Regions from separate parts of the Pectobacterium sp. HCp5_1 genome, predicted to be linked through region 2. Evidence: riboswitches for the same ligand, from Rfam matches in the RefSeq annotation. Region 2 holds a riboswitch; each other region holds the start of a gene.
The links. A riboswitch is a leader RNA that binds a small molecule or an ion and turns the genes downstream of it on or off. The one in region 2 is predicted to bind thiamine pyrophosphate.

Region 1 (7,890 bases), on a different contig from region 2:
CAGACACCGGGCAACAGAAAGCGTCACCACTTGAGCTACTGCGTCTGACTATCCCACGCCGGGTCTACACCAACGACCACATGGACTACATTGCAGATGCCCTTATCGCATTAAAAGCCCGTGCCAGCGATATTAAAGGGTTAACGTTCACCTATGAGCCCCCCGTGCTGCGGCACTTTGTCGCCCGTCTAAAACCAGTGGAATAACCCGCTGTAAGCATGCCCGGTGTCTTTCTCTGCGGGCATGCTTCCTTTCCAGTCTTCCTCTTCAATTTGCTTTTGCGAAGCTGCGCGCAGGCCGATCGCGCCGTTTAAATGTCAGCTAAATAAGCAGGTATATTTCATTCTCGACCAACACCAGCGTTGACAATTGTCAACACACGACTTTACCATGACCCTATATAGCGATGAAAAAACATCCAAATAAGCATATTCAGGCAGCTATTGAATACGCACTAGCGCAAGGCTGGCGTTTTTATCCCAGCAACGGGCATGCATTTGGCAGACTTATCTGTGGCACGCCGGATCACAGTACCCATATGATGAGTATTTGGTCCACGCCATCAGTCCCGGAAAATCACGCAAAGCAGATCCGCCGCAATGTCGATAGCTGCCTGATAACGTTGAAACAATAGAAGGTCTATACGGCTTACCGAGGAATTTATGACAACGTATCACTTTTCTCTCACGCTAGCGGGCGTTTCCGCAGATACGGCTGGGCTGGAAGATGCGCTTTTTGCCAGCGGCTGCGACGACGCTCTGATCTGCTTCTATGGCAGCGCCGTCTATCTCGAATTTGATCGAGAAAGCCCCCGTTTTTCTACCGCGGTTATCAATGCTATTCATGATATCGAGTCCGCAGGCATCCAGGCCAAAGTCCACTCCGTCGATGCAGTCTGGGTTGGGATCAGTGATATCGCAGCCTTGTCTGCGCTGTCGCGTCAGGCTATTGCGCTTCTCAAAGATGGAAAACGCGGTGCGGGCGATTTCCCCTCTCCGGTCCAGCGCTTACGCGGTACATCACCGCTGTGGGAATGGAGCGATGTCGCCGACTGGCTGGCCAAACAAAAAAAAATCCCCCAAGAATTAGCCGATAACGCCCGGGAGCTTGCCACGATTAATCTGGCTTTACAGATACGCAATGCCCACCAGCAGGACGAATTAGCACGTTATTGTGCACTGCTCAGCGAAGGCAAGCCATTACGTGAACCAATCATCACGTAAACAACGCCGCTGATACCTCACTACCCTGCAAACCACCCGCAGCAGACAAAGCTAGCGGCAGGTAAACACCATAAAAAAAGCCAGCGAAAAACTCGCTGGCTGGTGAAACATCACCATTACTCAGAATACATTGTTTTACTTAGAATAAATTGTTTTACTCAGAATAAATTGTTTCGCACCACCTAGAGCCAATGACGGTACTCTTCATCAGACATGTCGTTCAGGTGCCACTGCGTTGCCTGCTGCAATAATGCAACGCGCTGTTGGGTAGACATCCATCGCAACCACTTTGCCTTACAGGTCGATAAGTAGGTTTGATAGAACCGATACAAACGGGAAATCGCCATAAGCCACCTCCTCTCTTTCCTTGTTGGAAAGTATCGACGTAATATAGGGAAAGATAAATTGATGACTTTAGTGCAGGGAGTTCCTCTTTTATGTCTTCTCCTCGATTGCAACAACAGTTCATCCGCCTGTGGCAGCACTTTCAGGGGCAAACCACCGACACCACGCTGCAAGAGCTAACCGGGGTACTGAACTGTTCCCGACGTCATATCCGTTCACTGCTGAACGCGATGCAGCAGGAAGGCTGGCTGATCTGGCAGGCAGAAGCCGGAAGGGGAAAACGCTCTCAGCTATCGTTTGTTTATACCGGACTGGCGCTACAGCAGCGGCGCGCCGAGGATTTGCTGGAACAGGATCGCATTGAGCAACTGGTGCAGTTGGTCGGTGATAAAGAAGCGGTACGCCAGATGTTACTTGCCCATCTTGGACGGAGTTTCCGGCAGGGAAAACATATTCTGCGCATCCTCTATTACCGCCCCTTACGCAACCTGCAGCCAGGTTCGGCGCTGCGGCGTTCGGAAATGCACATTGCACGGCAAATTTTTAGCGGGCTGACCAATATAAATGAGGAAAATGGGGAACTAAAACCCGATCTTGCTCACCATTGGCAAATGCTGGCCCCGCTGCACTGGCGTTTTTATCTGCGTCCGGCCATCCGCTTCCATCACGGTCGCGAGCTCACGATGGAGGATGTCATCACCTCCCTCAAGCGCCTCACCGCATCGCCGCTGTTTTCGCACCTTGAAACCATCACATCACCGATGCCCTTCGTGATTGATATCCGGCTGAACAGCGCGGATAACTGGCTGCCGTGGTTATTAGGCAGCGTGCACGCCATGATTTTGCCGCAGGAATGGCAAACGCTACCCGATTTTGCACAACACCCAATTGGCACCGGCCCTTACGCCGTGGTGCGCAATAATAGCAACCAGCTAAAGATCCGCGCCTTCGATGATTATTTTGGCTATCGGGCGCTCATTGATGAGGTCAATATTTGGGTACTGCCCGACGAGCCAGAGGAAATGCCGGTATCTATCCAACTCCAGTCTGACAATTCTCGTCACGAACAGCTGGAAAGCCGGATGGAAGAAGGCGGCTATTTCCTGCTGTTCGATAAGCGTTCGCCGTTAGCATCACGACCGGAAGCTCAGCGATGGCTCAGGCAGGTCTTTAACCCTATTTCGCTACTCAACCACGCCAATATCAGCAACCAGCGTGACTGGTCTCCCGCCTACAGTTTGCTGCCGCGCTGGCACCATCACCATCCCGATGTACCACAATCCATGCCGAAAGGGCTAACGGACGTCACGCTCACGTTCTATCAGGCACACCCTGAATATCGGATATTAAGCGAGATAATGCACACACTGCTGGCACAACACGGCGTCACATTACATATTCAGACGGTCAGCTACGAAGACTGGTATCAGGGCAATGCCGACAGCGATATCTGGTTTGGTAGCCTGAATTGTTACCTGCCGATCGAATTCTCCCTGTTCGCGATGCTCTACGAACTCCCGCTGGCGCAGCACTGTCTGAATGACGATCTGCACGCGGACGCGCAGCAGTGGCGCAATCACTCGCTGCCGATGGCAGAGTGGTGTGAAAAGCTGATCGCCAGCGGCCAACTGCACCCTCTTCTGCATCACTGGCTACAGCTTCAGGGGCAGCGCAGTATGCGCGGCGTCAGGATGAATATGCTGGGCTGGTTTGATTTTAAATCCGCCTGGTTCGCGCCGCCGGAACGCTGAGAGCCTTTCGCTGCCCGACTTAACCCTTTACAATGTGCCGTTCTCAACGGGGTGCGGAAATATTTTTCGCTGAGAAGATACCCGTCGAACCTGATCCGGTTAATACCGGCGAAGGGATTTGAGAGTGCTGCTCATTGCTGCCTCAAAGTCCTTTGCCACCCTATGATTCTCAGGAGTGCAAAGTGTTAAATCAATTATTACCGCGTTCAGCCACCGTGCTGAAAACCAGCCTGTCTTGCCTGCTACTGCTCTCAGCGTCGGCGTTCGCCAAGCCTGCGCTTACCGTATATACCTACGATTCATTCGCTTCCGAGTGGGGTCCAGGCCCTGTCATCAAGACCGCGTTTGAAAAAGAGTGCGAGTGCGAGCTGAACTTCGTCGCGCTGGAAGATGGTGCCTCACTGCTGAACCGTCTGCGTATGGAAGGCAAGAACAGCAAAGCGGATATCATTCTGGGGCTGGACAACAACCTGTTGCAGGCGGCGGAACAAACCGGCCTGTTTGCGCCACACAATCTGGACACCCGCGCCGTCACGGTGCCGGGCGGCTGGAACAATAAGACGTTCGTGCCTTATGACTACGGCTATTTCGCGTTTGTGTATAACAAAAACACGCTGAAGAACCCGCCGAAAAGCCTACATGAGCTGGTGGACAGCAACGAACCGTGGAAAGTGATCTATCAGGATCCACGCACCAGCACGCCAGGACTGGGGCTGCTGCTGTGGATGCAGAAAGTGTATGGCGATGATGCGCCGCAAGCCTGGCAGAAACTAGCGAAAAAAACCGTTACCGTCACCAAAGGTTGGAGCGAAGCCTACGGTCTGTTCCTGAAAGGGGAAGCGGATCTGGTGCTGAGTTACACCACATCGCCAGCCTATCACATCATTGAAGAGAAGAAAGACAACTACGCGGCAGCGACCTTCAGCGAAGGGCACTATCTGCAAATTGAAGTCGCCGGACAGTTGGCTTCCAGCAAAAATCCCGAACTGGCAAAACGCTTTATGCAGTTCATCCTGAGCCCAACGTTCCAGCAGGCGATCCCTACCACAAACTGGATGTATCCGGCGGTGAAAACCGATCTGCCAGCAGGCTTCGCGACGCTCGCGGTGCCGGAAAAAGCCATGCAGTTCAGCGCTCAGGAAGTCGCTGACCAAAGGACGCGGTGGATTCAGGCATGGCAACGCGCCGTCAGCCACTGATCGGCGGACGTCTGTGGCCAGGGCTACTGGCCACCACGCTGTTAATTTCCGTTGCCACACTGGCTTTCGGTGCCCTGTGGCTACAGGCACCCGAAAGCCAGTGGCGCACGCTATGGCATGACAGCTATCTCTGGCATGTCATTCGGTTTACCTTCTGGCAGGCCTTTCTCTCCGCACTGTTCTCTACCGTTCCGGCCATGTTTCTCGCCAGAGCGCTGTACCGGCGACGCTTTCCCGGCCATCGCTGGCTGCTGCGCCTATGCGCGATGACGCTGGTGCTGCCCGTGCTGGTCGCCGTTTTTGGCCTGCTCAGCGTTTACGGTCGCCAAGGCTGGCTGGCCTCTGCGCTGGGCTGGTTTGACCTGAAATATACATTTTCGCCCTATGGGTTGCAGGGCATTCTGCTGGCGCACGTCTTCTTTAATCTGCCGCTGGCAACCCGATTGCTGTTGCAGTCGCTGGAAGGCATCGCTACCGAGCAGCGTCAATTGGCCGCGAATCTGGGCATGAACAGCTGGCAGCATTTCCGGCTGCTGGAATGGCCCGCCCTGCGCCGGCAGATTTTACCCACTGGCGCGCTGATTTTTATGCTCTGCTTCGCCAGCTTCGCCACCGTGCTGTCGCTGGGCGGCGGCCCGCAGGCAACCACGATCGAGCTGGCTATCTATCAGGCATTAAGCTTTGATTACGATCCGGGGCGCGCGGCGCTGCTGGCGTTAATCCAGATGGTTTGCTGTCTTGGTTTGGTACTGCTGAGCCAGCGGCTGGGGCGCATTCTGCCCGTCGGCAGCACACAACAGCTTGCCTGGCGCAACCCGCAAGATAGCGCTTTAAGCCGCCTCACCGATGGCGTGCTGATTGGTGCACTGTTGTTGCTGGTCGTCCCTCCTTTGCTGGCCGTGGTAGTAGATGGCGTGAACCGATCGCTGGTTACCGTGCTGCAACAGCCTGTGCTCTGGCAAACGCTGTTTACCTCGCTGCGCATCGCCTTAGGCGCAGGACTCCTGTGTCTGGTACTGACCATGATGCTGCTCTGGAGCAGCCGCGAGCTCAAGCTACGCCAGAAGCCACTCTACGGGCAGTTGATGAACCTGAGCGGTATGCTCATCCTCGCCATGCCCGGTATTGTGCTGGCAACCGGCTTTTTCCTGCTGCTGAATAACAGCATCGGGTTGCCGCAATCCCCTTACGCACTGGTGGTGTTCACCAACGCGCTGATGGCGATTCCCTACGCGATCAAAGTGCTGGAAAACCCCATGCTTGACGTTGCCGAGCGTTACAACCGACTCTGCACGTCACTGGATATTCGCGGCTGGCAGCGATTGAAGCTGATCGAACTCGCCGCGCTGAAACAGCCGCTGGCGCAGGCGTTAGCCTTTGCCTGCGTGCTGTCGATCGGGGATTTCGGCGTTATCGCGCTGTTCGGCAATGAGCAGTTCCGCACGCTGCCGTTCTACCTGTACCAGCAAATTGGTTCCTATCGCAGCGCCGACGGCGCAGTCACGGCGCTGCTCTTAATGCTGCTGTGCTTTATGTTATTTACCCTGATTGAGAAACTGGCAGGCCGTCATGATCGCGCTTGAGAAATTGACCTACTTTTATCAGCACTTGCCCATGCGTTTTGATTTTCACGTCAAACCGGGCGAGCGCATCGCCATCCTCGGCCCTAGCGGCGCAGGGAAAAGTACACTGCTGAATCTGGTTGCCGGTTTCCTGATGGCAGACAGCGGGGAATTACGGCTTAACGGCGAACCTCACCGCGAGACACCTCCCGCTAAACGACCGGTGTCGATTCTGTTTCAGGAAAATAACCTGTTTCCTCATTTGACGATCGGACAGAACATCGCGCTGGGGCTACATCCCGGCCTGCGACTGAGTGCCACACAGCGTGAAACGTTACGGCAGATCGCCGATCGGGTCGGTCTGGCAGATCTTCTGGATCGTCTGCCGTCGCAGGTGTCCGGCGGGCAGCGCCAGCGCGCGGCACTGGCACGCTGTCTGGTGCGCCACCAGCCTATTCTGCTGCTGGATGAACCCTTCTCAGCGCTCGATCCTGCGCTGCGTCAGGAGATGCTCGATCTGGTTGAGAGCGTGTGTCAGGAGCGTGAATTCACGCTGTTGATGGTGTCTCACAATCTGGATGATGCCATGCGGATCGCGAAGCGTACGGTGCTGATCGTGGACGGACAGATTTATTATGACGGGCCGACTCAGGCGCTACAGGATGGCAGCGCTGAAGCAGCCGCCATCCTGGGAATTTCACGTCCGTCTTCGGATTGAGAAGCTAAGGCAACGCCTGGTAGCGCAGGTTGCTGAACGTCACCTCGCCTTCGCCTGAAGCATACAGGGCAGGCCGCAGACTGAGGAAATCATACGCGACGTTGTGATGGTAGCCGGACACTTCCATCTGCACCGGGTATTTTTTCCACGGTTCCTGATCCGAGGTTCGGGTGTAGAACGTCACGATATGGCGATCGTTTTTCATCCGAATCTGTACCTCATTGCCCGTAATATGCGGCAATTTCTTCTCCGCCCTTTCCAGCCCGTAGCGATGCATGACGGTGCCATCCTGATTAAACGACAGCCCGACATATAGCTTCGCGTTGTAGAACAGCAATAAACCAGCCTGCGCGCCGGGAGCAAAGTTCGCTGTCACTTCAATCTGGTAAGCCTGATCGCCGGGGATCATCGTCAGCGGCGCGCTATCTTTCGGCGACGTGCCTTTTGCCTTCAAGTGCAGCTTGCCGTCGCTAAGCGTAACCCGCTTTAGCTCTTCCGCATTGGCGCGGTAGAAATGCCAGCGTGCCGGAAATTTCTCGTCGGTAAAGCTATCAGACCAGCCAATGCCGTGAGGCACCGCTTCGCCCCCTGTCGGCTTGCGAATCGGTTTGCCGGTATCAAATCCGGCAGACGTAAACCAGCCGTCATCGCCCCAGACAATTGGCTCCAGCATCGCCTGCCGCCCCAGCGTCATAAAGCCGTTTTCATAGCCGTGATACACCATGTACCAATTTTTATCCGGCCCGTCGATCAGCGTCGCATGACCGCGTGACCACCACTTCTCTGAACGATCCTGCGTGCGGATAATCGGGTTATGCGGCGAGTTTTCCCACGGTCCGTTGATCGATTTAGATCGCGCGGCAATCACCATGTGCCCGGTTGGTGGCCCAGCCGTTCCGCCTTCCGCCAGCACCATATAGAAGTAGTCGCCGTGGCGCAGCATCTTAGGCCCTTCCTGCGAGAAGCTTTCCACATCCCACTCTTCCGGGTACTGCCATCCCTGATAGACCACCGCCATGTCGCCGACCGTCGACAGCCCGTCGTCCGTTAATTGCACGCGGTTGCCACCAGACATAAAGATGTAACGCTTGC
Region 2 (7,890 bases):
TCGGCTACTGTCTGGCGGCGAGCGCGCAAGGCAAAGGCTATATGGCGGAAGCACTCTCTGCGCTGCGGGATTTTGCCTTTGAAACAGCGGGACTCAGCCGACTGGAAGCCGAAATCGATCCCCGCAATGTGGCGTCAGCCCGCTCGCTGGAACGACTGGGATTCACGCAGGAAGGGCTATTGAAACAGCGTTGGATCGTCGACGGCGAGGTGTCCGACTCTGCGCTATACGGCCTGCTGGCGGCTAAACGTTAGCCACCCCCCTTCCCAGTCTGGTCAAAAATACTGTCTGACTTAATGAAAATTTTGTCATTTTCTCTTTTCCCAAGGCTGTTACTCTTTTAAGCCTACAATAATAACGGGTATCACCCCGCACGGTGTGCGGGACTTGGGTCACCTGCAACAGAACAGATGAGGGGAAAAACGATGTCAGGCTTAGTGAATGGCAAATGGGTTAACGGCGATGTCGCGGCGGAAGAGATCAAAAACGGGGCATTCCACCGTGAAGAAACCAAATTTCGGCAAACCGAGCTGGTACCAGAAGCCGGTCGTTACCAGCTTTTTGTCTCCTATCTCTGCCCGTGGGCGTCGCGCACGCTGATTTTCCGCAAACTGAAAGGGCTGGAGAACATCATTTCGCTCTCCGTTGCCAACCCGCGCATCGCGGATAACGGCTGGGAATTTGCTACCCCGCAGGATGCCGGCGGGCACGTGGGTGAGATTAACTACCTGCACCAGCTCTACACCGCCAGCGTGCCCGACTATACCGGAAAGGTGTCGGTGCCTGTGCTGTGGGATCGGGTGGAAGGCCGCATCGTGAACAACGAATCGGCGGATATCATCCGCATGCTGAACAGCGAATTTAACGATCTGACTGGCAACCACCTCGATTTCTACCCGTCGGAACTGCGCGCTGAGATCGACCGCTGGAACGAAACCGTGTACCACAACGTCAACAACGGCGTGTATAAGACCGGGTTCGCCAAAACGCAGGAACACTATAACGATGCCGTCACCACGCTCTTCGCCACGTTGGACGAACTGGACGAGCATCTTGGCAGCCACCGTTATATGCTCGGCGACACGCTGACCGAAGCCGACTGGCGTCTGTTTGTCACGCTGGTGCGTTTTGACGTGGCCTACCACGGCGCGTTCAAATGTAACCTGAAGCGCATTGCCGACTACCCGAACCTGTCGAACTACCTGCGCGAACTGTACCAGTGGCCGGGCGTTGCGGAGACGGTCAATATCAACCACATCAAAGCAGGCTATTACGGTATTGCCTGGCTGAACCCGACGCAGATTGTGCCAGTTGGCCCACAGGTCGATTTATATCAGCTCCACAACCGCGAAACGTTCGGAAAATCCCGTATCGCGACGCGTTAATCCTGCTTTATCCGGCCTGCTCTATTAATGGCAGGCCGTTCTTTATTTAGGTCAAAAAATTGATTTACGTCAAACAATTGATTTACGTCAAACAATAGGCCTACGTTTCGTGTGTCGTCTACTGCAATTTCCCCCTATTAGCGCTAGAATCCTCCGCCTTTACTGTTCCCGCCGTGGAGCAGCCTGACTTGTGATCAGAATCGAGAGATACCATGTTTAAACCGGAACTGCTTTCTCCGGCCGGTACGCTGAAAAATATGCGCTACGCCTTTGCCTATGGCGCGGACGCGATTTATGCCGGTCAACCCCGCTACAGCCTGCGCGTGCGCAATAACGAATTCAACCATCAGACGCTGGCGCAAGCCATTAACGAAGCGCATGAACTGGGCAAGAAATTCTACGTCGTCGTTAACATTGCGCCGCACAATGCCAAACTGAAAACCTTCCTGCGCGATCTGCAACCCGTGATCGAAATGGGGCCTGATGCGCTGATCATGTCCGATCCGGGCCTGATTATGCTGGTGCGGGAAAACTTCCCACAGATGGATATTCACCTTTCCGTTCAGGCCAACGCGGTCAACTGGGCGACGGTGAAATTCTGGCAGCAAATGGGGCTGACGCGTGTGATTCTGTCCCGCGAACTGTCGCTGGAAGAGATTGCAGAAATCCGCCAGAACGTCCCGGATATGGAACTGGAGATTTTCGTTCACGGCGCGCTGTGCATGGCGTATTCCGGTCGCTGCCTGCTGTCCGGCTACATCAACAAACGCGATCCGAATCAGGGCACCTGCACCAACGCCTGCCGCTGGGAATATAAGGTTCAGGAAGGTAAAGAGGACGAGGTCGGGAATATCGTCCATCAGCACGAACCTATCGCGGTGAAAAACGTTGAACCCGCTCTGGGCATCGGAGAACCGACCGACAAAGTCTTTATGCTGGAAGAAAACATGCGTCCCGGCGAGTACATGAGCGCATTTGAAGACGAGCACGGCACCTACATCATGAACTCCCGCGATCTGCGTGCCATTCAGCACGTTGAACGCCTGACGCAAATGCAGGTTCATTCGCTGAAAATCGAAGGCCGCACCAAGTCATTCTATTATTGCGCTCGTACCGCACAGGTTTATCGCCGCGCCATTGACGATGCTGTCGCAGGGAAACCGTTCGATTCAACGCTGCTGGAAACGCTGGAAGGTCTGGCACACCGTGGTTATACCGAAGGCTTCCTGCGTCGCCACGTGCATGAAGATTACCAGAACTACGACTACGGCTATTCCATTTCCGATCGTCAGCAGTTTGTCGGTGAATTCACCGGCGTACGCCGCGATGGGCTGGCAGAAGTCAATGTGAAGAACAAATTTTCCTGCGGCGACAGCGTGGAGATGATGACGCCGAACGGCAATATTCAATTCACTATCGACGCTATGCAGAATGCCAAAGGGCAGCCGACCGATGTCGCACCGGGTAACGGCCATATCGTCTATCTGCCCGTGCCGGACGATGTCTCGCTGGATTATGCGTTACTGCTGCGCAATCTGCCGGGCACCACCACGCGCAATCCTAACGTGGAATAAACCGGTAATCTAGCCGGATGTCCCAACCATCCGGCTATCCCCTTCGTAAGCCCTTCTTTCCTTATGATATGCCCCCCTATTATCACTTTTCCCTGCCGCGAATAACGGCGTCAGTTGCCCGAAGGTATCGTTACAAAGCTCAGGGTTTTTTACGAATATTAGAAACAGATCACATCAATTAGCCGGTCTTGTGGTTAGTATTGCGTCGCTGAGAAAACATAGAACGAAAAATAAGCGTAGTGATACTACTAGGAACCACCTCCTTGGCCAGCTCAATCTCCCTTGAGCTGGCTTTTCTTTTTCTTCCGCCCACGCATTTTCCCACCGCACATGCAACTTGAAGTATGACGGGTATATTCACCGACTCTTCTGATATCTGCCTACCAATTTAGTGTCTATGATTAACTGCAACGTTTCTGTATTAACAACATCGCAGCCAGAGAAATAAGACATGGAAAAAAATCCAATCACACTGCTGATTTTAAATGGAAAAAGTGCGGGTAATGAAGAACTTCGCGAAGCCATTGATGAGCTACGCAAGGACGGCTATACGCTGCATGTCCGCGTGACCTGGGAATACGGCGATGCCAAACGCTATGTAGAAGAGGCGATTCAGCTCAACGCGGATAACGTGATCGCCGCCGGTGGTGACGGTACCGTTAATGAAGTCGCCGCCGCCTTAGCGGTGCAGTCGGAAGCGGGGCGTCCGTGTCTGGGACGTCCGTGTCTGGGAATTGTGCCGCTGGGTACCGCCAACGATTTCGCTACCAGTTGTCAAATTCCGATGGAGATGCACAACGCGCTAACGCTGGCGATCAAAGGCCGCGCTACCGCCATCGATGTCGCCAAAGTGAACGACGAACACTATTTCATCAACATGGCGACGGGCGGTTTCGCCACGCGCATTACCACCGAAACACCGGCCAAAATGAAGGCGGCGCTGGGGAGTGCGTCTTACGTGCTGCACGCGCTCTTTCGCATGGACATGCTGCAATCCGAACGCTGTGAGATTCACGGGCCAGATTTTCACTGGGAAGGCGATACGCTGGTTATCGCGGTGGGGAACGGTCGTCAGGCTGGCGGCGGACAGGAACTTTGCCCAGAGGCGCTAATCAACGATGGGCTACTGGAATTAAGCGTACTGTCGGCAACCGAGCTGCTGCCGAATATGTTGCAGGCCTGGTTCACCGGTAGCGAAAACCAGAACATGATTTCCGCTACCCTGCCGTGGCTGGAGATCACCGCCCCAGACGATATGACGTTTAATCTGGACGGCGAGCCGCTCAGCGCCAAACGCTTCCATATCGAGGTACTTCCAGCAGCGATTCACTGTCGGCTGCCACCGCAATGCTCGCTGCTGGAATAGCGGCGCATTTTGACTATTCCTGTTTCTACTATTCCCGCTTCAGGCGATTACTGTTTGCCAGGTACAGAGTCACCACCAGCAGCAGGATCGCCGCGGAATAGACCAGCGTATCCGACGGGCTTTTGTGATCGACAATAATCAGGCGAATGATGGCCGTAATGCCGATGTAGATAAAGTAACGCAGCGGAAAGTGATAGCCGGACTGGAAATACTTCACGATCAGCGCAATGAACTCAAAATACAGGAAATAGATCACAATGCCTTCTATCAGTTGATAGGAGGAATCTTTCTCGTTGGAGATCAACAGCACCTTCGCCAGATGAAACGTTTCCTTGACTAAAAAAATCACCAGAATAGTCGCCAGCACCAGCAGACCGATATTGAGTATCGTCTGAAGCGCCTTGGCAGCCATCGCACTGCGAGCAGAACCTGCCATATGTTATCCCCACACCCTATTTCACATTAACGCCAAGATTTCACAGCAAAGTAACCGGACGTTCACGCACTGTCTATGCCGAAGACGCTTAATTTACTTTGAAATTACTGGCAAATGTGTCACGCAAAGTACAAGTCAATTTACTTATACCCGCCATATTTCAGGCGGCAGGAAGCCGGCAGTGTGAAGAATTGAGGGCATATAATATTTACCACCAGCGATGGAAGTGATGAACGGGGCCGATGCCGTGCCCAACCTCCAGCGTGTCGGCCTGCTGTAGCGCCTGCTGTAAATAGTCCTTCGCTGCCTTGACCGTTTCCGCCCAGCTATCGTGACGTGGTCGTAGCGCCGCCAGCGCGGCAGACAGCGTGCAGCCAGTACCGTGCGTATGGCGTGTCTTCACGCGCGGAGAGCTAAAGCGCTGCGGTTCAGCATGTCGACTGAACAGCCAGTCCGGGCTCTCCGCTTCGCTGAGGTGACCGCCTTTCATCAGCACCACCTGACAGCCCATCGCCAGCAGCGCTTCCCCCTGCTCACGCATTTCCCGTTCGTTAGCGGCAGGTGACGTATTCAGCAGCGCGGCGGCTTCCGGCAGATTGGGCGTAATCAGGGACACCAGCGGTAGCAGTTCACGACGGATCGATTCCACCGCCTCCGGCGCAAGTAACGGATCACCACTTTTCGCCAGCATCACGGTGTCCAGCACCACAAAAGGCACCGCGTAACGACGCAGGCGCTCGGCAACGGTTTCAACAATATCGGTCTGTGCCAGCATCCCAATCTTGGCGCTGTCGATACGCACATCGCTCAGCACGGAATCCAGCTGTGCTGCGACAAAATCCGGTTCAATCCGGTAGACGGACTGCACGCCGCGCGTATTTTGCGCCACCAGCGCGGTAATGACCGAGGTGCCGTAAGCGCCCAAGGCTGAAAACGCTTTTAAATCCGCCTGAATACCCGCACCGCCGCTCGGATCGGTGCCTGCAATCGTCAACGCATTGATACGCTTCATGCCAGATCCTCCGCGCGCAGGGTATAGAGTCTATCGAGGAAATGGGGGATAAAACTGCCCGTTCCTTGCGCTACCGAGGTCGCCTGCTGCCCTGCTAACGCCATGACATAGCACGCCGCCGCCACGTGGGATAATCGGTCCCCCTCCAGAGCACAGAAACCCGCCACGACCGCCGACAGCGCACAGCCCGTCCCGACCACGCGCGTCATCATGCTATCGCCGCCGGATACCGCGATGTCTTGTTCACCGTCCGTGACATAATCCACCACACCGGTCACCGCAACAATGGTCCCCACTTGCCGCGCCAGTTCGCGTGCAGCAGGGAGCGCCGCCAGAGAATCATCGGCGCTATCCACGCCCCGCCCCTGTGCGGATAACCCCGCCAACGCCATAATTTCAGACGCATTGCCGCGAATCGCCGCGGGTTTCCACGCCAGCAGTTCACGACAGAATTCAGTACGAAAGGTCAAACCACCGACGGCAACCGGGTCGAGCACCCACGGTGTATTCGCCTGATGCGCGCTGTTTACCGCCGCCCGCATCGCCTCAGCGCGCGTACGCTCCAGCGTCCCGACATTAATCAGCAGCGCATCGGCTACCGCGCTGAACTGCGCGGCTTCTTCGGGATCGACCACCATCGCAGGCGACGCATTCAGCGCCAGCAGCACATTAGCAGTGAAAGATTGCACCACATCGTTGGTCAGACAGTGCACCAGCGGCGAGGCAGAACGGAATTGAGTGAGTGATGTTGCTGCCTGAGCGGCAGAAAAGTCGGTGGGTTGCGTGTTCATAAGTCTCCCAACCGGCGTGGAAGAAGGCGGCAACCGGTGGGGCATACCGTGACTTCCCTACGCTGGCATTATCCAGATCAGGTGGTACGGGTATTTCTCAGCCTTCACAAAGAAGGGCACCCCGAGTCATTTAAATCGTTTATCTCTAATTTTTGCCAGATTAGGGGAAGTAGCTTGTTGATGCAAGTTCGCCCTTCCGGCTATCGCTTCTTCACGCTGTATGATCTCTTCCCTTTGTTCAGCTCCGTCATAAAGTTGACTTATCGGTCAGCTTCATGCATAAAAAACCTTTTTAAACAGGGTTAATAATTTTGTTCGATTTATTCACGAACAGCAGATAACTACTGCTCACCTTGATGCGATAGCATGTAATCTTTGATTAGAAATTCATCATATTTAGCAGGTAATAGGGCCACTTCCCCCCATCCTAGCTGAGGGGTCATATATCCCATCCCAACCTCATCGATCTGGCTGTAAAAAACAACTATCCGACCGAGGTTTTTTTCATTGAAAAATCCTCTCCCATCAGCAGTATCGTTAGTAATTCGTATTCTGAAATCTTTAAATGATGATCCTTGGGTGATCTTTAACCAGACATTGCTGTGACCTGAAAACCGTTCAATCTTCCAAAACTTACCAAAATAGAATGCTGGGTCAGAGCAACCCTCTGTTATATCATTGATTTCCTTAAGCGAGTCACACAACCTATAACGCTTAGCTCTACCATCCTCACCAATAAGGTAAATCTCTCGGTAATAATTGTGATCGAAATTGACGCATAGAGACTGAACACTTGTTACCTGACTGGGAACCTTGAAAGATTCACCATTATGGCGGGAAATGGGCAATGAAACCTCTTTGCCATTTTTTCTCTCAAAATGCGAATCGACAGGTATTTCATCACCTTCAGAATCCATTCTGGGGTTGTTGTCTGGACGAGACTCAAGAAAACCGCTTATGACGATAAGCTCTTCGTCTTCAACCGCTTTTTTTGCATCTTCCTGAGATGAATATTGTTTGTACTGAATAGGTCCACATCTCAAGCTACAGAAAGGCGCATTGTCATCTTTAAGATGTTTGTAATAGGCAAGAACTTCGTTCTTAGTCATACCCTTGTCAGGATCAGCAGGTACTCGGGTTATATGTTCATAGCAAGAAGGACAGAAAATATATCCTTTCATATGAAGTGAGTAAGCTAAGGGCTCAACGGTATTTCTTTTGAGAGCAAGGAGCGTATGTTCGCCTTTAATCCAGTCAGGATCATAGTATGCGTAAGCGATTCTTCGAAGTGCCATTGAGCCTGTAATTAAAATTGTGTAATTGCCT
Region 3 (7,890 bases), on a different contig from region 2:
AGCGAATACGCTATGACGCAGGTGCGCGGTGTACACGAGCCATTCATGACGCCAATACTACCACGTCAGCCTTCGTTCTCGTGATAAGCGCGGCACAGTACCACCGTATCTTCGATAAGCCGACGCGCCACGGTGCCCGGTGGAGGCAACTGCGGGAGTTGGTCATAGCGGAACCAGCCCGCGTCACGCAGCTCTTTCGGGTCATGCTTGATTTCGCCGCCCGCATACTCGGCCATAAACGCCATCATCAGTGAATGAGGGAATGGCCAAGGCTGCGAACTCACATAGCGCAGGTTTTTTATCTGGATTTGGCTCTCTTCCATCACCTCACGCACGACCGTCTGCTCCAGCGTTTCGCCCACTTCGACAAACCCGGCCAGCACGGTGTACATGTTTCCGCGATGCCGATTGTGTTGTGCCAGCAAAATTTCCTCGCCACGGCGAATCGCGACGATGATGCAAGGCGCGATCTGCGGATAATAGCGCTCTTTGCAGTGGTGACATAAGCACGCCAGCTCCGTTTTACTCCGCACCATTTCATGGCCGCAATAACCGCAAAAACGATGAGAGCGATAGAATTCAGCCAGCTGTACGCCTCGCCCCGCCAGCTGGAATAAGCCTACGTCCTGATCGAGCAACTGGCGAACCGATGCCATATCAGAATCCCGGCCCTGGCAGACCAGCCAGACAGGCAGTCCTTGCCATTCACCGATTTGGCGAGCCGTTTTCCCCTGCAACGACCACGCCGTAGCCGTTCCGCGCGGCAATTCTCCCTGAGGGAGCCAGATTTGTACCGCGTCGCTAACCACCCACCAGCCGGTTTCGTCACCTTTTAGCGTCTGTTCCATATCTTTTTATTGCTCCACTGCCACTTCACTGGCATTTTACATTCAGAGTGATTACATAAGTTTTATAACTGGGATTTCAGTTATTTCTTACCGTTCACGGAGTCAACAATGCTAAACCAGCTACAAAGTCTAACTGAATACGTTGGTGGCAATAATGCGTTAATCGACCAATGGCTACAAGCGCGTAAGCAGCTTCTGGTGGCTTACTATCATCTGGTTGGCATCAAGCCGAATAAGGAAACGCTTTCTCTTCTGGATGAAGAGGCATTGGATAATTTTTGCCAGAATCTGGTGGACTATCTTTCTACCGGCCACTTTCATTTATACGAAAAAATGCTGCATGAAGCAGCGACGCACAGCGAACAAGTATTAGCGCTTTCCACCCAGCTCGACCTCGCCCTGCAAAATAACACGCAGCAAATTATGACGTTTTACGATAGCCATCTGGCGGCAGCCATCGACCATGATAACTGCCTCGAATTCCAGCAGGCACTCTCCCACGTCGGCGAAGCGCTGGAAGAACGTTTTACGTTAGAAGACAGAATGATTCAGCAGGTTTACGACAAATAGCCGTCATTTGACGTTATTTCAGGACATCATCACACATTGTAAAAGCAAAAGCGGCACGCTTTGACATCCGCGTTTTGCCGACATACAGTGTAGGGGTTTTATTGGCCCGTTTAAGAGACGGGCATATCTTGTCGGAGTGCCTAGCGTGCTCGTGTTTTGTTTTACGAAATCAATCGTTATGACGAAACTTATGAGCGCACAGGCTGAGACCGTTAATTCGGGATCCGCGGAACCTGATCGGGTTAATACCTGCGAAGGGAACAAGAGTAATGCACCTCTATTGAGCCCAAGGCTGCGTATTTCCACATACCTGCTCTGACGCTCAATATCATTATTACTCCCTCCGGCTCCAGACAAGCAATCTTCCCTTTACGTCTTACAGGAACTTGCTATGTCTACAGAACCTTTGTCTATAAAAACAGTGTCGTCAAAATCGGGTCGCCGTGAACAGCGTGCCGCCGCCCAGCAGTTTATTGAAACCTTACAGGGAACCGCCTTTCCCAATTCCAAACGTATTTACCTTGCGGGCTCACGTGATGACATCCACGTGCCAATGCGAGAAATTCAGCTTAGCCCGACGTTACTCGGCGGCAGTAAAGACAACCCTCAATACGAACCCAATGAACCAATCCCGGTTTACGATACGTCAGGGCCTTATGGCGATCCCGCTGCGCAACCCGATGTCCGCGTTGGGCTAGCGAAGCTGCGCGCCAGCTGGATTGCAGAACGCCACGACACTGAAGCACTATCTGGCGTCAGCTCTGATTTCACCCAGCAGCGTCTGGCGGATGCCGGTCTGGATCATCTGCGCTTTGAACATTTGCCACGGCCGCTGCGTGCCAAAGCAGGCAAACGCGTTACCCAGCTCCACTATGCCCGACAGGGGATCATTACCCCCGAAATGGAATTTATCGCCATTCGCGAAAATATGGGACGCGAACGCATTCGCGGTGAGGTGCTGCGCCAGCAGCATCCGGGGCAAAGTTTCGGTGCCCTACTGCCGGAGAACATCACACCGGAATTTGTCCGTCAGGAAGTGGCCGCCGGTCGCGCCATTATCCCTTCCAACATCAACCATCCAGAATCAGAGCCGATGATCATCGGTCGCAATTTTCTGGTGAAGGTTAACGCCAATATCGGCAACTCCGCCGTGACCTCCTCCATCGAAGAAGAGGTGGAAAAGCTGGTCTGGTCTACCCGCTGGGGTGCGGATACGGTGATGGATCTCTCAACCGGTCGCTATATTCACGAAACACGCGAGTGGATTCTGCGTAACAGCCCCGTGCCAATCGGGACGGTACCGATTTATCAGGCGCTAGAGAAAGTGAACGGCGTGGCGGAAAACCTGAACTGGAAAATGTTCCGCGATACGCTGCTGGAGCAGGCCGAGCAAGGGGTGGACTATTTTACTATCCACGCGGGTGTGCTGCTGCGCTACGTGCCGATGACGGCCAAACGCCTGACCGGCATCGTCTCACGCGGCGGTTCCATCATGGCGAAGTGGTGCCTGTCGCATCACAAAGAAAGTTTCCTGTACGAACACTTCCGTGAAATCTGTGAAATCTGCGCCGCTTATGACGTCGCGCTGTCACTGGGTGACGGCTTACGCCCCGGTTCCATTCAGGATGCCAACGACGAAGCCCAGTTTGCCGAGCTGCATACGCTGGGCGAGCTGACCAAAATCGCCTGGGAATACGACGTACAAGTGATGATCGAAGGCCCTGGGCACGTTCCGATGCAGATGATCCGCCGCAACATGACCGAAGAGCTGGAACACTGCCACGAAGCGCCATTCTATACGCTCGGCCCGCTAACTACCGATATCGCACCGGGTTACGATCATTTCACCTCCGGCATCGGTGCCGCCATGATCGGCTGGTTCGGCTGCGCGATGCTCTGCTACGTGACGCCGAAGGAACATCTTGGCTTACCGAACAAAGAAGACGTTAAACAGGGGCTGATTACCTACAAGATCGCCGCCCACGCCGCCGATTTAGCGAAAGGTCATCCCGGTGCGCAGATCCGCGATAACGCCATGTCGAAAGCGCGTTTCGAATTCCGTTGGGAAGACCAGTTCAATCTGGCACTCGATCCCCAAACAGCACGCGCCTACCACGATGAAACCCTGCCGCAAGAATCCGGTAAAGTCGCCCACTTCTGTTCCATGTGCGGTCCTAAATTCTGCTCGATGAAAATCTCACAGGAAGTACGCGACTACGCCGCAAAACAGGAAGCGGAAGCTAAACCGATTGAAGTCGGTATGGCACAGATGTCGCAGGAATTCCGCTCGCGCGGCAGCGAGCTTTATCACAGCGCCACCAGCCTGCAAACCGAGGAAAGCAAATGATGGATTCGACGCCCTTTGCCCCAACGCCGCAGCGGCTGGGGCTTTATCCCGTTGTCGATAGCGTGGAATGGATCGAACGACTACTCGGCGTCGGGGTGAAAACGATCCAACTGAGAATCAAAGATCGGTCAGATGAACAAGCCGAAGCCGAGGTGATCCAGGCGATCGCCTTGGGTCGCCACTATCAGGCGCAACTTTTCATCAATGACTACTGGAGCTTAGCCGTCAAACATCAGGCATACGGCGTACATCTGGGGCAGGAAGATCTGGACACCGCCGATCTGGCCGCGATTAAACAAGCTGGCCTGCGGTTAGGCGTCTCCACGCACGACGATCGTGAGCTGGAGCGTGCGGTGGCGATCAGCCCGTCCTACATCGCGCTGGGGCATATTTTCCCAACCCAAACCAAAGACATGCCATCAGCGCCGCAGGGACTGGCCGAACTGGCGCGCCACATCTCCGATCTGCAAGGCCGTTTTCCCACCGTGGCGATTGGCGGCATCAGCACCGACAGAGTCCCTGCGGTGCTGAAAACGGGTGTCGGCAGCATTGCCGTCGTCAGCGCCATTACGCAAGCACCAGACTGGCGGCAGGCAACCGCGACGCTGCTCAGGATGATTGAAGGACGGGAGGCATGACATGGTAACGAATCCCCATCCAACGTCTGCCGGACTGAGCGATAGCGAGTTCATGCGCTACAGCCGTCAGCTGATGCTGGAAGATATTGGCCCGGAAGGTCAGGAGAAGCTCAAAGCCGCCCGCGTTCTGCTGGTGGGCCTAGGTGGGCTGGGTGCTCCCGCGTCGCTCTATCTGGCGGCCGCCGGGGTCGGCACACTGCTGCTTGCCGACGATGACGCACTGCACATCAGCAACCTGCAACGTCAGATTCTGTATCGCACCAGCGATACCGACAAGCCCAAAGCCGTGCTGGCCCAGCGCCAGCTACAGGCGTTAAACCCGAACTCAGAAGCGATTGCGATTACCGAGAGGCTCAGCGGTGACGCGTTACACCATGCCGTTAGCCGCGTCGAGCTGGTGCTGGATTGCAGCGATAACATGACCACTCGCCATGCGGTTAACGCCGCCTGTTTTAGCGCAGGCAAGCCGCTCATCAGCGGGAGCGCCGTCGGCTTCAGCGGCCAGCTCGCCGTCTTCACGCCGCCTTATCACGCTGGCTGCTACGCCTGCCTGTATCCCGATACAACCGAACCGCAGCGCAACTGCCGTACCGCAGGCGTGCTGGGGCCGGTAGTCGGCGTGATTGGCACACTTCAGGCGCTGGAAGCGATCAAACTGCTGGCTGGTATGCCATCCGCGTTGGACGGCAAGCTGAGAATGTTCAATGGCAAACAGCAGAGCTGGAACACGCTTCAACTAACCCGCGCGCCCCATTGCCCGGTATGCGGGGGCGCGGCATGAAAATCACGCTGAATGATGAGCTCTTTGAATTCCCAGAAGCTATCACGATTGAGGCGCTACTGAGCGAGATCAATCGGCTCCAGCCTGGTACAGCGTTGGCCATCAACCAGACCATTATCCCGCACGCCATCTGGTCACAGCATCAGGTGCAGGACGGTGATGATATTTTGCTTTTTCAGGCCATCGCGGGAGGATGACATGCTGCACATTGCCGATACGACATTCACTTCACGGCTGCTGACCGGCACCGGGAAATTCGCCACGCCAGAACTGATGCTAGCGGCACTTGAGGCTTCTGGCTCGCAGATGGTCACCATGGCGATGAAACGCGTTGACCTGAACGGCGGCAACGATGCCATTCTCGCCCCGCTACGCCAGCTCGGCATTAAGCTGCTGCCGAATACGTCAGGTGCCAAAACGGCCGATGAAGCCATTTTTGCGGCCCGACTGGCGCGTGAGGCGCTGGATACTCGCTGGCTGAAACTGGAAATTCATCCCGATGTGAAATACCTGCTGCCCGACCCTATCGAAACCCTGAAAGCCGCCGAACAGCTGGTAAAAGAAGGATTCACGGTACTGCCCTACTGCGGTGCCGACCCGGTACTATGCAAACGGCTGGAAGAAGTCGGCTGCGCGGCGGTGATGCCGCTGGGCGCACCGATTGGCTCCAATCAGGGACTGCAAACGCGTGACTTTCTCCGCATCATCATCGAACAGGCGCGCGTTCCGGTGATTGTCGATGCGGGTATTGGCGCACCCAGCCATGCGGCTGATGCGCTGGAAATGGGAGCCGATGCCGTTCTGGTCAACACGGCCATCGCCGTTGCTCGCGATCCCGTGGCGATGGCACACGCATTCCGGCTGGCAGTCGATGCCGGAGGGCTTGCCCGTCAGGCCGGGCTGGGAAGTAAGCAGTTTGTCGCCAGCGCCACCAGCCCGCTCACCGGTTTTCTTCATCGGCAAACAGAAGGGACAAAGTGATGAACGTCGATTTCCAAACCGTCTGGGAACAGCTCGACTGGGATGACCTGACGCTGCGCATCAACGGTAAAACTACACGCGATGTTGAACGAGCGCTTGCTGCCCCACACCTGACGCGTGACGATTTTATGGCGCTCATTTCACCTGCCGCCAGTACCTATCTGGAACCGCTAGCTCAGCGGGCGCAACAGCTTACCCGACAGCGTTTCGGCAATACGGTAAGCTTCTATGTCCCGCTGTACCTGTCCAACCTGTGCTCCAACGACTGTACCTACTGCGGCTTTTCGATGAGTAACCACATCAAGCGAAAAACGCTGGATGAAGCAGAAATTCTGCGTGAATGCGCCGCTATCAAGGAACTGGGGTTTGAACACCTGTTGCTCGTGACTGGCGAACATCAGCGTAAAGTAGGCATGGATTATTTTCGTCGCGTCTTTCCGCTGATCCGACCGCTCTTCAGTTCGCTGATGATTGAAGTTCAGCCCTTGTCGCAGGACGAGTACGCCGAATTAAAAGCACTGGGTCTGGATGGCGTGATGGTCTATCAGGAAACCTATCATCCGGCGACCTATCAGTTGCACCATCTAAAAGGACAAAAGCAGGATTTCCACTGGCGACTCGCCACACCGGATCGACTGGGTCGTGCGGGGATCGACAAGATCGGGCTGGGTGCCTTAATCGGCCTGTCCAATAGCTGGCGCACCGACTGCTACATGGTGGCGGAACACCTGCTGCACTTACAGCAGAGCTACTGGCAGAGCCGTTATTCTATCTCGTTCCCGCGCCTGCGCCCCTGTGCGGGCGGCATTGAACCGGCGTCGCTCATGGATGAAGCGCAGCTCATGCAGGTGATTTGCGCATTCCGGTTGCTGTCGCCGGATATTGAGCTGTCGCTATCCACGCGTGAGTCGCCTTTCTTCCGCGATCATGCCATTCCTATCGCAATTAACAACGTCAGCGCATTTTCCAAAACCCAGCCGGGTGGCTACGCCGACGACCATCCGGAACTGGAACAGTTTTCACCGCATGACTCGCGGCGTCCTGAAGACGTGGCGCAGGCCATCATACGCGCAGGTCTCCAGCCCGTGTGGAAAGACTGGGACGGTTATTTAGGCCGGTAGTTACCGAACAGATAAGTTACTGAACAGATAAGACAGCGATACGCCTGATTTGGGACGCGACTCGCAAGCCGAAATGAGAATTACACTGAAGGCAACATTCTCAGGATAGCGCCGCGCAACATGACATTCGGCCTATCGTCACGGCATTCGCTGAGTAATACAGTAGCGTCGTTGGCAAGCCTGAGCATGATTACGGAGCTTGCTGGCCAGAGCCGTTTGCTACTTATCGGCTCTGCACATCAACCCGCCGATACGGGGCTTATCCTTACCCGTATCGGCCCTTCCTTAACAATAATCAGGTTACGTTCTGGTCAGGAAAAGTGTGCATCATCTTCGCGATTTCACTACCCACGATGCGCAGCCCTTCCCTCATCTCTTCCGTGAAGCGATTAGCATAATTAAGCCGAAGACAATTACGGTATTTTCCCGAGGCGGAGAAGAGCGAACCCGCGGCTATCTGTATGCCCGCTTTTCTGACCTCACGGCTGAGTTTGAGCGAATCAAAATATTCAGGCAGCTCAATCCACATCAGAAAGCCACCTTGTGGGCGACTCACACAAATATTGGACGGAAAATACTCACGAACCCAACAGGTAAACGTATC

Region 1: it holds a riboswitch for thiamine pyrophosphate, as region 2 does, so the genes downstream of both, thiB (thiamine ABC transporter substrate binding subunit) here and thiM (hydroxyethylthiazole kinase) in region 2, are expected to answer to the same signal.
Region 3: it holds a riboswitch for thiamine pyrophosphate, as region 2 does, so the genes downstream of both, thiC (phosphomethylpyrimidine synthase ThiC) here and thiM (hydroxyethylthiazole kinase) in region 2, are expected to answer to the same signal.

Annotation. Positions count from the first base shown of each region.
Region 1 covers NZ_JAUMIO010000003.1:113,656-121,545, reverse strand. Annotated here, with positions in the region: gene tnaA (tryptophanase) at 1-206, shown strand, start outside; gene Q3A88_RS03370 (hypothetical protein) at 407-634, shown strand; gene Q3A88_RS03365 (hypothetical protein) at 663-1,223, shown strand; gene sgrT (glucose uptake inhibitor SgrT) at 1,406-1,570, opposite strand; gene sgrR (HTH-type transcriptional regulator SgrR) at 1,661-3,319, shown strand; TPP riboswitch at 3,357-3,454, shown strand; gene thiB (thiamine ABC transporter substrate binding subunit) at 3,535-4,518, shown strand; gene thiP (thiamine/thiamine pyrophosphate ABC transporter permease ThiP) at 4,494-6,101, shown strand; gene thiQ (thiamine ABC transporter ATP-binding protein ThiQ) at 6,088-6,798, shown strand; gene Q3A88_RS03335 (family 43 glycosylhydrolase) at 6,803-7,890, opposite strand, start outside.
Region 2 covers NZ_JAUMIO010000002.1:285,583-293,472, forward strand. Annotated here, with positions in the region: gene Q3A88_RS02825 (GNAT family N-acetyltransferase) at 1-254, shown strand, start outside; gene Q3A88_RS02830 (glutathione S-transferase family protein) at 426-1,385, shown strand; gene yegQ (tRNA 5-hydroxyuridine modification protein YegQ) at 1,598-2,959, shown strand; gene yegS (lipid kinase YegS) at 3,411-4,325, shown strand; gene psiE (phosphate-starvation-inducible protein PsiE) at 4,354-4,761, opposite strand; gene thiD (bifunctional hydroxymethylpyrimidine kinase/phosphomethylpyrimidine kinase) at 4,970-5,773, opposite strand; gene thiM (hydroxyethylthiazole kinase) at 5,770-6,564, opposite strand; TPP riboswitch at 6,602-6,698, opposite strand; gene Q3A88_RS02860 (hypothetical protein) at 6,906-7,859, opposite strand.
Region 3 covers NZ_JAUMIO010000050.1:3,303-11,192, reverse strand. Annotated here, with positions in the region: gene nudC (NAD(+) diphosphatase) at 66-848, opposite strand; gene Q3A88_RS20525 (Rsd/AlgQ family anti-sigma factor) at 957-1,418, shown strand; TPP riboswitch at 1,541-1,695, shown strand; gene thiC (phosphomethylpyrimidine synthase ThiC) at 1,810-3,765, shown strand; gene thiE (thiamine phosphate synthase) at 3,762-4,403, shown strand; gene Q3A88_RS20510 (HesA/MoeB/ThiF family protein) at 4,405-5,184, shown strand; gene thiS (sulfur carrier protein ThiS) at 5,181-5,381, shown strand; gene Q3A88_RS20500 (thiazole synthase) at 5,383-6,165, shown strand; gene thiH (2-iminoacetate synthase ThiH) at 6,165-7,286, shown strand; gene Q3A88_RS20490 (PLP-dependent aminotransferase family protein) at 7,582-7,890, opposite strand, start outside.